One region of the Mesorhizobium sp. BR1-1-6 genome, then DNA from elsewhere that is predicted to be linked to it. Evidence: riboswitches for the same ligand, from Rfam matches in the RefSeq annotation. Region 1 holds a riboswitch; the other holds the start of a gene.

What was found. A riboswitch is a leader RNA that binds a small molecule or an ion and turns the genes downstream of it on or off. The one in region 1 is predicted to bind S-adenosylmethionine.
Positions count from the first base shown of each region.
Region 2: linked by a shared signal. The riboswitch ahead of LB545_RS24790 (O-succinylhomoserine sulfhydrylase) and the one ahead of metX (homoserine O-acetyltransferase MetX) in region 1 are both predicted to bind S-adenosylmethionine.

Region 1 covers NZ_JAIUHZ010000014.1:91,489-98,694, forward strand. Annotated here, with positions in the region: gene LB545_RS22675 (prephenate/arogenate dehydrogenase family protein) at 1-525, opposite strand, end outside; gene hisC (histidinol-phosphate transaminase) at 532-1,641, opposite strand; SAM riboswitch at 1,778-1,855, shown strand; gene metX (homoserine O-acetyltransferase MetX) at 1,975-3,144, shown strand; gene metW (methionine biosynthesis protein MetW) at 3,203-3,817, shown strand; gene LB545_RS22695 (DUF1194 domain-containing protein) at 3,929-4,732, opposite strand; gene LB545_RS22700 (ABC transporter ATP-binding protein/permease) at 4,838-6,661, opposite strand; gene LB545_RS22705 (class I SAM-dependent methyltransferase) at 6,801-7,206, opposite strand, start outside.
Region 2 covers NZ_JAIUHZ010000018.1:30,821-38,026, forward strand. Annotated here, with positions in the region: gene LB545_RS24790 (O-succinylhomoserine sulfhydrylase) at 1-908, opposite strand, end outside; SAM riboswitch at 966-1,043, opposite strand; gene LB545_RS24795 (2'-deoxycytidine 5'-triphosphate deaminase) at 1,121-2,215, shown strand; gene LB545_RS24800 (ABC transporter substrate-binding protein) at 2,314-3,087, shown strand; gene araD1 (AraD1 family protein) at 3,302-4,294, opposite strand; gene mmsB (multiple monosaccharide ABC transporter permease) at 4,496-5,788, opposite strand; gene mmsA (multiple monosaccharide ABC transporter ATP-binding protein) at 5,785-7,206, opposite strand, start outside.

The DNA of each region.
Region 1 (7,206 bases):
GTCGATGTTGGCGCCACAACGGCGCCAGAATTCGGAAAGCCTTTCCAGCGCGTCCGGATCCGTGTCCGGCAGCGGGGTGAAAATGCACCAGCGGTTGTCGAACAGATCGGCGAAACCGGCATCGGGCCCAGATTTCTCCGTGCCGGCCAGCGGATGGCCGGGAATGAAATGCACCCCACCGGGTATATGCGGCTGCATCTGTGCGATCACGGAAGCCTTGGTCGAGCCGACATCGGTGACGATGGCGCCCCTCTTCAGCGCCGGCGCGATCTCTTGCGCCACCGCGCCGGACGAGCCGACCGGCACCGAGACGATAACCAGGTCGGCATCGCGGACCGCTTCCTTGGCATCTATGGCGTAGGAGGAGCCCAGCCCAAGCTCTTGCGCCCGCGCCAGCGTCGCGGCGCTGCGCGTCGAGATGGCGACATGGCCGGCCAGGCCCTCGCGGCGGATGACGCGGGCCAGCGACGAGCCAATCAGGCCGATGCCGACCAGCGCGATCTTTTCGAACATCGGTGATGCCATGGCGTTCTAGCTTTTCAGGAATGTCGTGAGTGCCGCGACAACGCCGCGATTGGCCTCTTCGGTGCCGACCGTCATACGCAGTGCGTTGGGAAAGCCATAGCCCGAAACACGCCGCAGTATGTAGCCGCGATGGGTGAGATAATCGTCCGCCGCCGCGGCCGAATGCTTGCCGTCGTCGGGAAAATGAATGAGGAGGAAATTGCCGACGCTCGGCGTCACCCGCAACCCGAGCCCGGTCATCTGTTCGCTCAGCCAGGCCAGCCAGGTCTCGTTATGCGCGACGCTACGCTCGATATGGGCGCGGTCGCGGACGGCGGCGATGCCGGCCTCGATCGCCGTCGCATTGACGTTGAAGGGACCGCGTATGCGGTTGATCGCTTCGACGATGTGCATCGGCCCATACATCCATCCGATCCGCGCCCCGCCAAGTCCGATCTTGGAGAAGGTGCGGGTCATGACCACGTTCTGAGAGCTGCCCGCGAGCTCGATGCCGGCCTCATAGTCGTTGCGCCTGACATATTCGGCATAGGCGGCATCGAGCACCAGAAGCACGTTCTTCGGCAGGCCGGCATGCAGGCGGCGCACCTCCTGGAACGGCACGTAAGTGCCGGTTGGATTGTTGGGATTGGCGAGGAACACGATCTTCGTACGTGGCGTGACAGCCGCCAGGATCGCATCGATGTCGGCGCGCTCCTGGGTCTCCTTGACCGCGACAGGCGTCGCACCCGCCGACTGGATGTAGATCTTGTAGACCATGAAGGCGTGTTCGGTGAATATGGCCTCGTCGCCGGGCGCGAGATAAGTCTGCGCCAGCAGGCCGAGGATCTCGTCGGAGCCGTTGGAACAGATGATGTTCTGTGCGTTCAGACCATGCACCTCGGCGATTGCTTCGCGCAGGCGCCGGGCGGTGCCGTCGGGATAGACGTCGAGCTTCGCGGCGACCTCGCGCGCGGCCTCGATTGCCTTCGGCGAGGGGCCGAGCGGGTTCTCGTTCGACGACAGCTTGTGGACCTTGTCCACCCCGGCGGGGGCCGAGCTCTTGCCCGGCACATAGGCCTGGATGTCCATGATGCCCGCGCGCGGGGTTGGACGTGCCTTGTCCGGGGTCTGGCTCATATCGCAAAATCCGTCGAGAACGCTTCCGTCCTGGAAGCCGCTGCGGAAATACAAGCCATGGCCGGCAATGTCGAGAGGTGGCAGTGGTGCCAGCAGGCGGCATTGACGGCGAGGCAGGTGAGTTCTAGAAGGGCAGCGACAGTTCCGTGGTGATTTGGCCGGTCGGCTTGCAGCCACGTTAAACAATTCGCTAAAGGGCCGTTTGCGCGACGTAACCGGCTTTGCGAAGGCAATGCCGGTTTTTTATTGTCCGCGGCCGGCCGGACGAACGCGTCGGCGGCGCGGAGATCGGCAGCGATTTCCGCAAGGCAAGGGTGCAGCAAGAGAGACGAGATGGCCGCTCAGCGCGCTGGCAGAACCAACAACGAGGCAGACCAACCGTCGAGTCCGGTCGTGCGCTTCGGCGCCGACAAGCCGCTCAAGCTCGACGCCGGCACGCTGCTGTCGCCGTTCCAGATCGCCTACCAGACCTACGGCACGCTGAATGACGCCCGTTCCAACGCCATTCTCGTATGCCACGCTTTGACCGGCGACCAGCATGTGGCCAGCACCAATCCAGTGACCGGCAAGCCGGGTTGGTGGGAAGTGCTGATCGGCCCCGGCAAGATCATCGACACCAACCGTTTCTTCGTCATCTGCTCAAACGTCATCGGCGGCTGCCTCGGTTCCACCGGCCCGGCATCCACCAATCCCGCCACCGGCAAGCCTTATGGGCTCGACCTTCCGGTCATCACCATCCGCGACATGGTGCGTGCCCAGCAGATGCTGATCGATCATTTCGGCATCGAAAAACTGTTTTGCGTGCTCGGCGGGTCGATGGGCGGCATGCAGGTGCTGCAATGGGCGTCGAGCTATCCGGAGCGTGTTTTCTCGGCGCTGCCGATCGCCACCGGCGCGCGGCATTCCTCGCAGAACATCGCTTTCCACGAGGTCGGCCGGCAGGCCGTGATGGCCGACCCCGAATGGCATGGCGGCAAGTATTTCGACCACGGCAAACGCCCGGAAAAGGGGCTCGCCGTGGCGCGCATGGCCGCCCACATCACCTACCTGTCGGAAGCAGCCTTGCACCGGAAGTTCGGCCGCAACCTGCAGGACCGCGAAGCGCTGACCTTCGGCTTCGACGCCGATTTCCAGATCGAGAGCTATCTGCGTCACCAGGGCATGACTTTCGTCGACCGCTTCGACGCCAATTCCTATCTCTATATGACGCGGTCCATGGACTATTTCGACCTCGCCGCCGACCACGGCGGCAGGCTGGCCGATGCTTTTGCCGGCACCAAGACCCGCTTCTGCCTGGTGTCGTTCACCTCGGATTGGCTGTTCCCGACCGAGGAGAGCCGCTCGATCGTCCATGCGCTGAATGCCGCCGGCGCGTCGGTGTCCTTCGTCGAGATCGAGACCGATCGCGGGCACGACGCCTTCCTGCTCGACGAGCCGGAACTGTTCGCCGCCATCAATGGCTTCATCGGCTCGGCCGCGCGAGCGAGAGGGCTCGGCGCATGACCCCGCAAAATTGCAGACCTGTCCATCAAGGGTCACGCACCACGACAAGGGGCAAGCCATGAGCGTCAACCGCGCCCAGCGCGTCGATCTCGAGGTGATCGCCGGTCTGATCCCGCCGCAATCGCGGGTGCTGGACGTCGGCTCCGGCGACGGCTCGCTGCTCGAGCTTTTGCAGGAAACCAAGCAGATCGACGGCCGCGGACTGGAGCTGTCGCAGCGCGGTGTCAACGAATGCGTGGCGCGCGGCCTCTCGGTCGTGCAAGGCGACGCCGACAAGGATCTCGAATTCTATCCCGACAAGGGTTTTGATTTCGTCGTCCTGTCGCAGACCTTGCAGGCGACCCGCAACCCGAAGCTCGTTCTCGACGAACTGCTCAGGATCGGCGAACACGCCATCGTGTCCTTCCCCAATTTCGGCCACTGGCGGGTGCGCCTGTCGCTGTTCGTCAAGGGCCGCATGCCGGTGACCAAGGACCTGCCCTATTCCTGGTACGACACGCCAAATATCCACTTCTGCACCATCCGCGACTTCGTCAATCTGTGCGAGGAGCTTGGCGCGACCGTGGAAAGGGCGACCGCGCTCGACGCCAACGGCCAGAAGATCGGCCTGTCGATGCCATGGTGGTTCTGGAACTTCTTCGGCCAGCAAGCGGTGTTCTTGTTGAAGCGATAAGGGCCATCCCGGAGGTGGCTATGACACCCCCTTTTCGGGCGAAGTCGAGCTGCAAGCTGATCTCTGCGACGAAGGTCATCAGCAGGTTGGAACGCATAGCCCGGCGAAGGCTCAGCGATCGAGCTCCGGGAAATAGGGATCCGACAAGAACCGTCTGTCGCGTTCGCCTTGCAGGCAGTCGATCGGAGCCTCGGCTTCGGCGGGAATGATCCTGGTCTCGTTCTGAACGCCGCTCACTTCGAGAATCAGCTTGCGCCGGATTGCCGTCGAAAATTCGGCGGCTGTATAAATCGGCAGCACGAAGGAGCCCGGCCCGCCGGTGACGCACTGGGCGTAATACCGGTCGAGGTGGCTGAAGGTGGGCGATGGATTGATCAGGATCGGCAGGCCGTTGAAGACGATGCCTCTGGCGTTTGCCGCATCCCGCGTGGCGGTGACGGGCGGCCCGATATTGTTCGGTCCGTCACCGGAAATATCGATGACGCTACGTTCGCTTTCGTAAGCGGTGCGGTCGAAGAGCCCCGCGCCGAAGGCGAGCGCGCCGGAGATCGACGTGCCGCGGAAGCTGCGGAACGGACGGGCCGCTATCTTGTCGGCAAAGGCGTTGGCGCTCTCGGCGCCTTCGATGACCTGCCAGCCGATGAGCGCGTCGTCGCGCACGGTGCCGGCCCATTCGAAATAGGTGAGCGCGATGCGACCGGCGTTCCCGGCGCGGACCGCCTTGACGAAGTCGGGATGACGCAGCGCCTCCACATAGCCGGCGCGCTGCAGGGCGAACTCCTTCTCGTCCATCGACAATGAGATGTCGACCGCCAGCACCAATTCGACGTCAACGGCCAGGCTGTCCGGCGCAGGCGCAGTCACGGCGGCCTCGGTGCAGGCCAGGCAGGCAAGCAGGCTGAGAGCATCAAGCATGGCCGGCTCAAGCTATGTTTCCGCCGCAATCTTCCCTCGCGATCACGGCGAAATAAAGCTGCCGCATGGCGTGCCGCGGGCCAGCCCGAACAGATGCCGGAAGTGCTATTTCTTGCGGCGAGGAGTGGCCGGCGGCGGCTCGATCGCGCCTGCCCTTATACGCGCGGGCTTCAGGGCCGGCACGCTGGACGCCTTTACGATGGTCAGCGCGCGCGGGAAGAACTGATTGTTGTGCTGCCCGCGGCCGATATTGAGGATCGTCGCCCCGCCCAGCCGCTTCTCCAGCGTCGACAGGACTCGCCGCAGTGTCGGTCCGTCGAAGGCATCGAGAGCCTCATCGATGATCACCCATTTCGGCTGCCGCAGCACGAGCCGGGCGAAGGCCAGCAGGCGCAGTTCGTCGTCGGCCAGTTCATGCTCCCAACGCGCGCTACGGTCGAGCGACGACGACAGGCGCTCCAGGCCGATCTCGGCCAGCACGGCCGAGATATCGGTATCGCTTGCCGGCGCAACCCCGTCCACGTGGTCGAGCACTTCGCGCAACGTGGCGGTCGCGAAGTAGGGCGTGCGCGGCACGAAGATAGGCACCTCCCCCGCCGGCATGCCGATGCGCCCGCTCCCCCACGGCCACAGGCCGGCAATGGCGCGAAAGAACAGCGTCTTGCCCGCGCCAGGCTCGCCGGTGAGCATGACGCGTTCGCCGGCGTGGATCTCGACATGCTGGTCGGCGAGCCTCGTGCAGCCCTCCGGCGAGGCCACTTCGAGTTTCTCGAAGGTCAGCTTGCCGTTTGCATTCTCGCCGAATTCGATGCGCCTTTCCTGGTCGTGCAGCACATCGGTCTCATCCAGCGCAATGCGGAAATCGGCGACGCGCATCAGCGTCGCGCGCCAATCGGCGATGCTGCCGATATTGTTGATGAACCAACGCAATGAAGAATGGACCTGATTGAAGGCGCCGACCGCCATCATCAGTCCGCCGAAGCTGATATCGCCCGCGAAATAGACCGGCGAAGCGACCAGGATGGGAGCCACCACGGTGATCCAGCCATAGGTGTCCGTCACCCAGGCGAGATTGATCTGGGCGTTATAGATGCGTCGCATGGCGCCGAGCACGGTGCCCAGGTCGGTTTCCAGCCGCCGCCTGGCATCGGGCTCGCTTCGGGCGAGCGCGATGGCATCGATGTTCTCGTTGACGCGCACCATCGAGGAACGCAGCTCCGCCTCGCGTGTGTAGCGGTCGCTGTTGAGGTGGATCAGTGGCCGTCCGACCAGCCAGCTCAGCCAGGAAGCCGTTCCGGCATAGAGGATGGCCGCCCACACCATGTAGCCCGGTATGGCGAGCGATGTCCCGCCGACATGGAAGACGAAGCCCGAGGACAGCTCCCATAACACGCCGACGAAGGAGGCGAGCAGGATTAGGGATTGCAGCAGGCCAACGCCAAGATCCGTCGACAGGTCGGAAAGATGGCTCGCGTCCTGCTGCATGCGCTGGTCGGGATTGACCCCGATGGCGCCTGCATGCGCCAGGCGAAAAGCGCGCGCCGGCCGCATCCATCCATCGATCAGATCGAGCGTCAGCGCCTCGCGCAGCTTCAGCCGGATCGTCTGATTGAGCCAGGTCTGGCCGACATTGAGCACAAGAAGCCCACCGGCAATCGCGGCAAAAATGGCGAGCTGGTGCAGGAAGGCCTGCATGTCGCGGCGTGCAAGCGCATCGTAGAAAGGCTGGTTCCAGCGGTTGAGCAGAACCTGGCCGATCGAGGTCGCGACAATGACGGCAACCATTCCGATGGAGGCCCAGCGTAGCCCTTTGCGGACCGGCGACCCGGCAAGCGCCAGCTTGATGGTTGCCACCTGATCACGCAGGCTCGAAGCTTCGACCGCAGCGATAGGCCGGGCAGAGGCATCATTGTCCGGATAATCGGCCATGAGCTGAAGTCCTTGCGTTCAAAAGCGGTGCTGAAAACCGGATGAAGTGTAGTGACGCCACTGGTCACTCAGCCAGGCTGCGAGCCCGTCAGCGACAGATAGGTCGCGAAATGCCGTCCGGCGCAAGTTTCTGGCATGATCACGAAGGTGTCATTCGCGGACCCGGCGATGTCGTGGCCCCGGTCTCTATTCGCCGGCCGAGCCGCGTTGCTGCATGCGGCGAAAGCACCGGCACGAAAACCCGTCGGGAAGCGCGCTGGGCGGCCGGCACGCCCTGATAGAGCCGCTTCTGCGCCTCGACCACGATGACGCCGGAAAAGATCGGCCACAGCCGCCGGCCGGCGCGCTCCACCATATTGTGGAAGCGCATCATGAAACGCCGCCGCGATGGCGGAAAGAACAGGGCGTCGGACCAGGCGGCGGGCGTGAAATTCGCCTCGCGCAGCAACTCGGTGAGCTGACCGCGCGAGAACGGCCTGCCATTGCCAAACGGCGTGTGCTCGAACCGCGCCCAGACGCCGCGCCGGTTGGGCACGACGATGACC
Region 2 (7,206 bases), on a different contig from region 1:
TTCTTCACGACGTCAGCCTGCGGATGGTCGGCGCGCCCGGGATAGATCACGCGGGCGATCTCCGGCTGCTCGGCCAGAAAATCGGCGATCTTGCCGGCGCTCTCCGTCTGCTGGCGCACGCGCAGCGGCAGCGTTTCCAGGCCCTTCAGCAGCGTCCAGGCATTGAACGGCGACAGGCTGGGGCCCGTATGGCGGAAATAATCGTGCAGGTTCTCGTCGATCCACTTCTTGTCCGACAGGATGACGCCGCCGAGACATCGGCCCTGGCCATCGATGTGCTTGGTCGCCGAATAGACCACGATATGCGCGCCGAGCTGCAACGGCTTCTGCTGCAGCGGCGTGGCGAAGACATTGTCCACGACCAGCCGCGCGCCGATCGAATTGGCAAGCGAAGCGACGGCGGCGATGTCGACCACCTCAAGCGTCGGGTTGGTCGGGCTTTCCAGGAAAAACAGCTTGGTGTTGGGCCGAACCGCCTTTTCCCAATTGGCGATGTCGGTGCCGTCGACCAGCGTCGCCTCGATGCCGTAACGCGGCGCCAGCGTCTCGACCACCCAGCGGCAGGAGCCGAACAGGGCGCGCGCCGCAACGATATGATCGCCGGCCTTGACGCTGCACAGGAGTGCTGCCGTCACCGCCGCCATGCCGGACGCGGTGGCGCGCGCGTCCTCGGCGCCTTCGAGCGCGCACATGCGCTTCTCGAACATGTCGACGGTCGGATTGGCGTAGCGCGAATAGATGAAGCCCGGTTCCTCGCCCTTGAAGCGGGCTTCGGCGGCTTGGGCCGTTTCATAGACATAGCCCTGGGTCAGGTACATCGCCTCGGAAGTTTCACCGAAGCCGGAACGCAGGGTCCCGCCATGCACGAGTGCGGTCTGAGGCTTCCAGTTGCGCGTCTTGCTCGTCATCGTCCTATCCAAACATAAAAAAACCGGCCGCGAAAAAGTCGCAACCGGTCCATGCGGCCTTGCGGCCCGACGGTCCTTTAGCGACTTGTTTAACGTGGCTGCAAGCCGACCGGCCAAATCACCACGGGATAACGACCCTTTAGACCCGCGCCACGCTTGCGTCAATTGCCGGCTTCATTAAGAGACTTGTACCAGCAGAGCGGAGCCAGACTTTGCGGCAGACAGGAATTCTTCCCGATCAGGACATTGCGGCGCTGTTCCAGTCCGGCGCGCTGAAGTCGTCGCGTGCGCTCGACGCCGACCAGATCCAGCCGGCCAGCCTCGATCTGAGGCTCGGCGACAAGGCGTGGCGGGTGCGCGCGTCCTTCCTGCCGGGTCCCAACCACAAGGTCAGTGAAAAACTCGACCGGCTGAAGCTGCACGAGATCAGCCTGGCCGACGGCGCCGTTCTGGAAACCGGCTGCGTCTACATCGTGCCCCTGCTCGAAAGCCTGGCGCTGCCGGCGGAAATTTCGGCGTCCGCCAATCCCAAGAGCTCGACCGGGCGGCTCGATATCTTCACCCGCGTGATGACCGATCGCGGCCACGAGTTCGACAAGATCGCCGCCGGCTATCATGGTCCGCTCTATCTCGAAGTCAGCCCACGCACCTTCCCGATCGTCGTGCGCGCCGGCTCGCGCCTTTCGCAGATACGCTTCCGCACCGGCAATGCGCTGCTCTCGGAAGCAGAGTTGCATCAATTGCACCGGGCCGAAATGCTGGTCGCCACCGAACCGCCGAACATCTCCGGCGGCGGCATCGCATTGTCGATCGATCTCAACGGCGACAGTGACGGGCTGGTCGGCTATCGCGGCAAACACCATACCGGCCTCGTCGATGTCGACAAACGCGCGGCGCAGGAGATCGTCGACTTCTGGGAGCCGATCCACAAGAGCGGCGCCGGCGAGCTGGTGCTCGATCCGGACGAGTTCTACATCCTCGTCAGCCAGGAAGCGGTGCATGTGCCGCCGCTCTACGCGGCCGAAATGACGCCCTTCGATCCGCTGGTGGGCGAGTTCCGTGTCCACTATGCCGGCTTCTTCGATCCGGGTTTCGGCCATTCGGCGGCCGGCGGCACCGGCAGCCGCGCCGTGCTCGAAGTGCGCAGCCATGAGGTGCCGTTCATCCTCGATCATGGCCAGATCGTCGGCCGGCTGGTCTACGAGCATATGCTGAAGCGGCCGCAGGCGCTTTACGGCACCGAGCTCGGCTCGAACTACCAGGCGCAGGGCCTGAAGCTGTCCAAGCACTTTCGCGCCGCGCCCTGAACGCTCATCACCGTCAGGCAAGATACTTGCCTGCGCCGGCTCGCCATGCTTGGCTGCCTCGCCGGCCGCCAACGTGGCGGCGCTCAAGGGGAATGAAAATGCAGATTTCGAAATGGATAATATCGGCGGCGGCCGCCGCCATGCTGACGCTTGGTGCCGGCGCCCTGTCGGCGCATGCGGCGGAGAAAATCAAGATCGGCACCGAGGGAGCCTATCCGCCGTTCAACACCATCACGCCCGACGGCAAGGTCGAGGGCTTCGACATCGACATCGCCAACGCCTTGTGCGCGCAGATGAAGGTCGAATGCGAGATCGTCACCCAGGACTGGGACGGCATTATCCCGGCGCTGCAGGCCAAGAAGTTCGACGCCATCATCGCTTCGATGAGCATCACCGAGGAGCGCAAGAAGCAGGTCGCGTTCACCCACAAATACTATACGACGCCGCTGTCGCTCGTCGCCCTGAAGGACAGCGACATCGCCTCGACCGAACCGGCGGCACTCACCGGCAAGACGGTCGGCGCCCAGGCGGCGACCACGCAGGCCAACTACGCCCAGGACGTCTATGGCAAGGCCGGCGCCGAAGCGAAGCTCTATCCGACCCAGGAAGAGGCAATCACCGATCTCCAGAACGGCCGCCTCGACGCCGTCCTTTCCGACAAGTTCGTGCTGATGGACTGGATGAAGAAGGCGAGCGACGGTTGCTGCAAGATGGTCGGCGACGTCAAGGGCACCGAGACCGAAGCCGGCATTGCCGTGCGCCTCGAGGATACGGCGCTGCGCGACAAGCTCAACGCAGCCATTGACGCCATCGTCGCCGACGGCACCTACAAGAAGATCCAGGACAAGTATTTCGATTTCGATATTTATTGAGATCTGAGACGCTTCTTACCTTCTCCCCTTGTGGGAGAAGGTGGCCTCGCGAAGCGAGGTCGGATGAGGGGTGTTCCAGGGAACGCCAACGCCTCACTCCGGCCAGCACCCCTCAACCGTCTCGGCGCTGCGCGCTGATCCACTGCCCTGGGGCGAGCCACGGGTCTCGCCCCGTCCTTCGGATCCCACAGGGGAGAAGGAATGATGGCCACCCTCACAGCGCCTTCACCGCCACCTTCACCGGCTTTTCGATTTCGAGCGGGTTGCGCAGCGGCAGGCCGAAATCGCCGGCCTCGATCTCGAACACGTCGCCGGCCTCGGTCTTGATGCCGTCGGCGAAGGACAGGGTCGCGGTGCCGAACATGTGCACATGCACGTCGCCCGGCTGGCGGAAAGCCGAATATTTGAAATGGTGGTGTTCGAGATTGGCGATGGTGTGCGACATGTTCGCTTCGCCCGACAGGAACGGCTTTTCCCACATCAACTTGCTGTCGCGCCAGATGCGTGAGGAGCCCCTGATGTCGGCGGGCAGGTCGCCGACCAGGATCTCCGGTCCGAAGGAAGCGTTGCGCAGCTTGGAATGGGCGAGAAAGAGGTAGTTCACGCGTTCGGTCACATGATCGGAAAATTCGTTGGACAGCGTGAAGCCGACCCGGAACGGCGCGCCGTCGTCGCCGATGACATAGATGCCGGCAACCTCGGGCTCCTCGCCGGCATCCTTGGCGAAGGCCGGCGACAGGAGCGCGGCACCCGGCGCCACGGCCATCGTGCCATTGCCCTTGTAGAACCATTCCGGCTGCACCCCGATCTGGCCTTTCGCGGGTTTGCCGCCTTCCAGCCCCATGCGGAACATCTTCATGGAATCGGTGAGCTGCTCCTCGCCGTCGGTGCTGAGCTTCTTGTGCATGGAATCGCGCGTCGCCGCCGAGCCGAGATGCGTTAGCCCCGTGCCGGTCAGATGCAGATGCGCCGGATCGGGATGATTGATCGGCGACAGCAGCCGCCCCTTCTTGTAGGCGGCGTCGAGATCGACGGTCTCGCCGAGCCCCTTGCGTTCGATCAACGCGGCAAGGCCCACGCCGGTACGAGCGGCTTCCATCGCCAGCGAATAGACGCTGCGCGCGCCGTTGATGATCCGGGTCTTGCCGCCTGTGCGGGCAACGACACGGATGGTCTCGGCGTCGTCGAGAATCTGCGAGATCAGCATGATCAGTCCTCTCTCATATGTCTTGGCATGGCTGCCTTCTGGCAAACCCTGACCTGCGCGGCTCGGACTGGCCGTGCCACGGGTTGAACTCTTCGTCCGGATTGCGCTCGCGAGCCCGGTCCCTGAAGGACTTCTTCAAGCCGGCGAATTGCCGGCAGCGCCGCGACCGTATGCCTCCTGCTTGCCTCGCCTGAAACCTGTTCAGGCCTTGTTCTTGTTGTAGACGTCGAAGATCACGGCGCCGAGCAGCACCAGGCCCTTGACCACTTGCTGCCAGTCGACATTGACGCCCATGATCGACATGCCGTTGTTCATCACGCCCATGATAAAGCCGCCGACCACCGCGCCGATGACCTGACCGACGCCGCCCATCGCCGAGGCGCCGCCGATGAACACCGCGGCGATGACGTCGAGCTCGCTGCCGAGGCCTGCCGCCGGCACGGCCTGGCCAAGGCGTGCCGCGATGATCAGGCCGCCAAGCGCCGACAGCACGCCCATATTGACGAACACGTAAAGCGTCAGGCGCTCGGTCTTGATGCCCGACAGCTGCGCGGCCTTGGCATTGCCGCCCATCGCATAGATGCGGCGGCCGATCGTCATGCGCTTGGTGACGAAGACGAACAGCGAGATCAGCAGGCCCATGACGAGCAGCACCACCGGCAGGCCCCGATAGCTGGCGAACTGGTAGACCAGGAACAGCGCCAGCGCGCTGCCGACCAGCGTCTTGATGACGAACAGGGTAAAGGGCTCGGCCTCATAGCCGTGGCGTTCGCGTTTGCGTCGCGTCCGTAGCCCGAAATAGGCATAGGCCAGCACGGCGATCAGGCCCAGCACGATCGTCGTCATGTGCAGCGTCAGACCGCTGCCCATAATCGTCTTGCCGGCTGCATTCACCGTTGGCGGGATCAGCGTCAGCGGTCCGATGACATCTGGAATGAAGCCGGAGCTGAGCGCCTTGAACTCGGGCGGCAGCGGTCCGACCGAAGATCCGCCGCCGAGCAGCGCCTGGCATATGCCGCGGAAGATCAGCATGCCGGCCAGCGTCACGATGAAGCTCGGTATTCGATGGTAGGCGATCCAGTAGCCTTGCGCCGCGCCGATCAGGCCGCCAACGATCAGGCAGACGATGGAAACCACCAGCGGGTTGCTGAATATGCCGAGAGGCCAGATCACCATCATCATCGCCGCCAGCGCACCGATGAAGCCGGCCACGGACCCCACGCTGAGGTCGATATGGCCCGATACGATGACCAGCAGCATGCCGAGCGCCATCACGATGATGAAGGAGTTCTGCTGCACCAGATTGCTCAGGTTCACCGGCTTGAACAGCGTTCCCGAGGTGGTGAACTGGAAGAACACCATGATGGCGATCAGCGCCAGGATCAGGCCGTATTCGCGCAGGTTCGTCGCCAGCGCCGATACGGCGATGCGTGGACGCTGCCCTACATCTTCGGCGACGTTGCTTTGCGGGGCGGGGGCGCTTTCCGTGCTCATGCTGCTTTTCCTTCTCCCCGAACGATGGCGCGCATTATTCTTTCTTGGCTTGCGTCCGCCGCGGGCATTTCGCCGACGATGCGGCCTTCGTTCATGACATAGATGCGGTCGGTGATGCCGAGCAGTTCTGGCATTTCCGACGAGATGACCACGATCGCCTTACCTTCGGCCGCAAGGCGCGCGATGATCGTATAGATTTCATATTTGGCGCCGACATCGATGCCGCGCGTCGGCTCGTCCAGGATCAGCACTTCCGGGTCGGCGAACAGCCATTTCGACAGCACCACCTTCTGCTGGTTGCCGCCGGAAAGATTGCCGGTCATCTGATAGACGCTGGAGGCGCGGATGTTGGTCTGCTTGCGATAGTCGTTGGCGACGGCAAGCTCGCGCAAATCGTCGATCACGCTGTGGCGCGACACGCCGCCGAGATTGGCCAGCGTAATGTTGTGCTTGATATGGTCGATGAGATTGAGGCCGTAGGTCTTGCGATCCTCGGTCACATAGGCAATGCCGTGTTCGACCGCCCTGCTCACAGAGGAGACGTCGATCGGCTTGCCCTTGAGCAGCACCTCGCCGGTGATGCGGCGCCCATAGGAGCGGCCGAACAGGCTCATGGCGAATTCGGTTCGCCCGGCGCCCATCAGCCCGGCAATGCCGACCACCTCGCCCTTGCGCACATTGATGTCGATGCCCTTGATCACCTGCCGCTCGGCGTGGAGCGGGTGATAGACCGACCAGTTCTTCACCTCGAACACGACCTCGCCGATATCGGGCTCGCGCGGCGGATAGCGGTCGTCGAGCGAACGGCCGACCATCGAGGTGATGATGCGGTCTTCCGAGATGTCCTTCCTGGACAGCGTCTCGATGGTTCGCCCGTCGCGGATGACGGTCACCTTGTCGGCGACCCGGTTCACCTCGTTGAGCTTGTGCGAGATCAGGATCGAGGTCATGCCTTGTCGCTTGAATTCGAGCAGAAGGTCGAGCAGCGCCTGGCTGTCCTTTTCGCTGAGCGACGCCGTCGGCTCGTCGAGGATCAGGAGCTTGACCTCCTTGCTCAGCGCCTTGGCGATCTCGACCAGCTGCTGCTTGCCGACACCGATATTGGTGATCAGCGTCTTGGGGTCCTCCTTGAGGCCCACCTTCTTCAGCAGGGCGCTGGTGCGCGCCTCGTTGGCATTCCAGTCGATGACGCCGTATCGGGCGTGTTCGTTGCCGAGGAAGATGTTTTCGGCGATCGACAGCATCGGCACCAGCGCAAGCTCCTGGTGGATGATGACGATGCCCTTGCGTTCGCTGTCATGAATGCCTTTGAACTGGCATTCCTGGCCCTGAAAGATGATCTGGCCGTCATAGGTGCCGGAGGGATAGACGCCCGACAGCACCTTCATGAGCGTCGATTTGCCGGCGCCGTTCTCGCC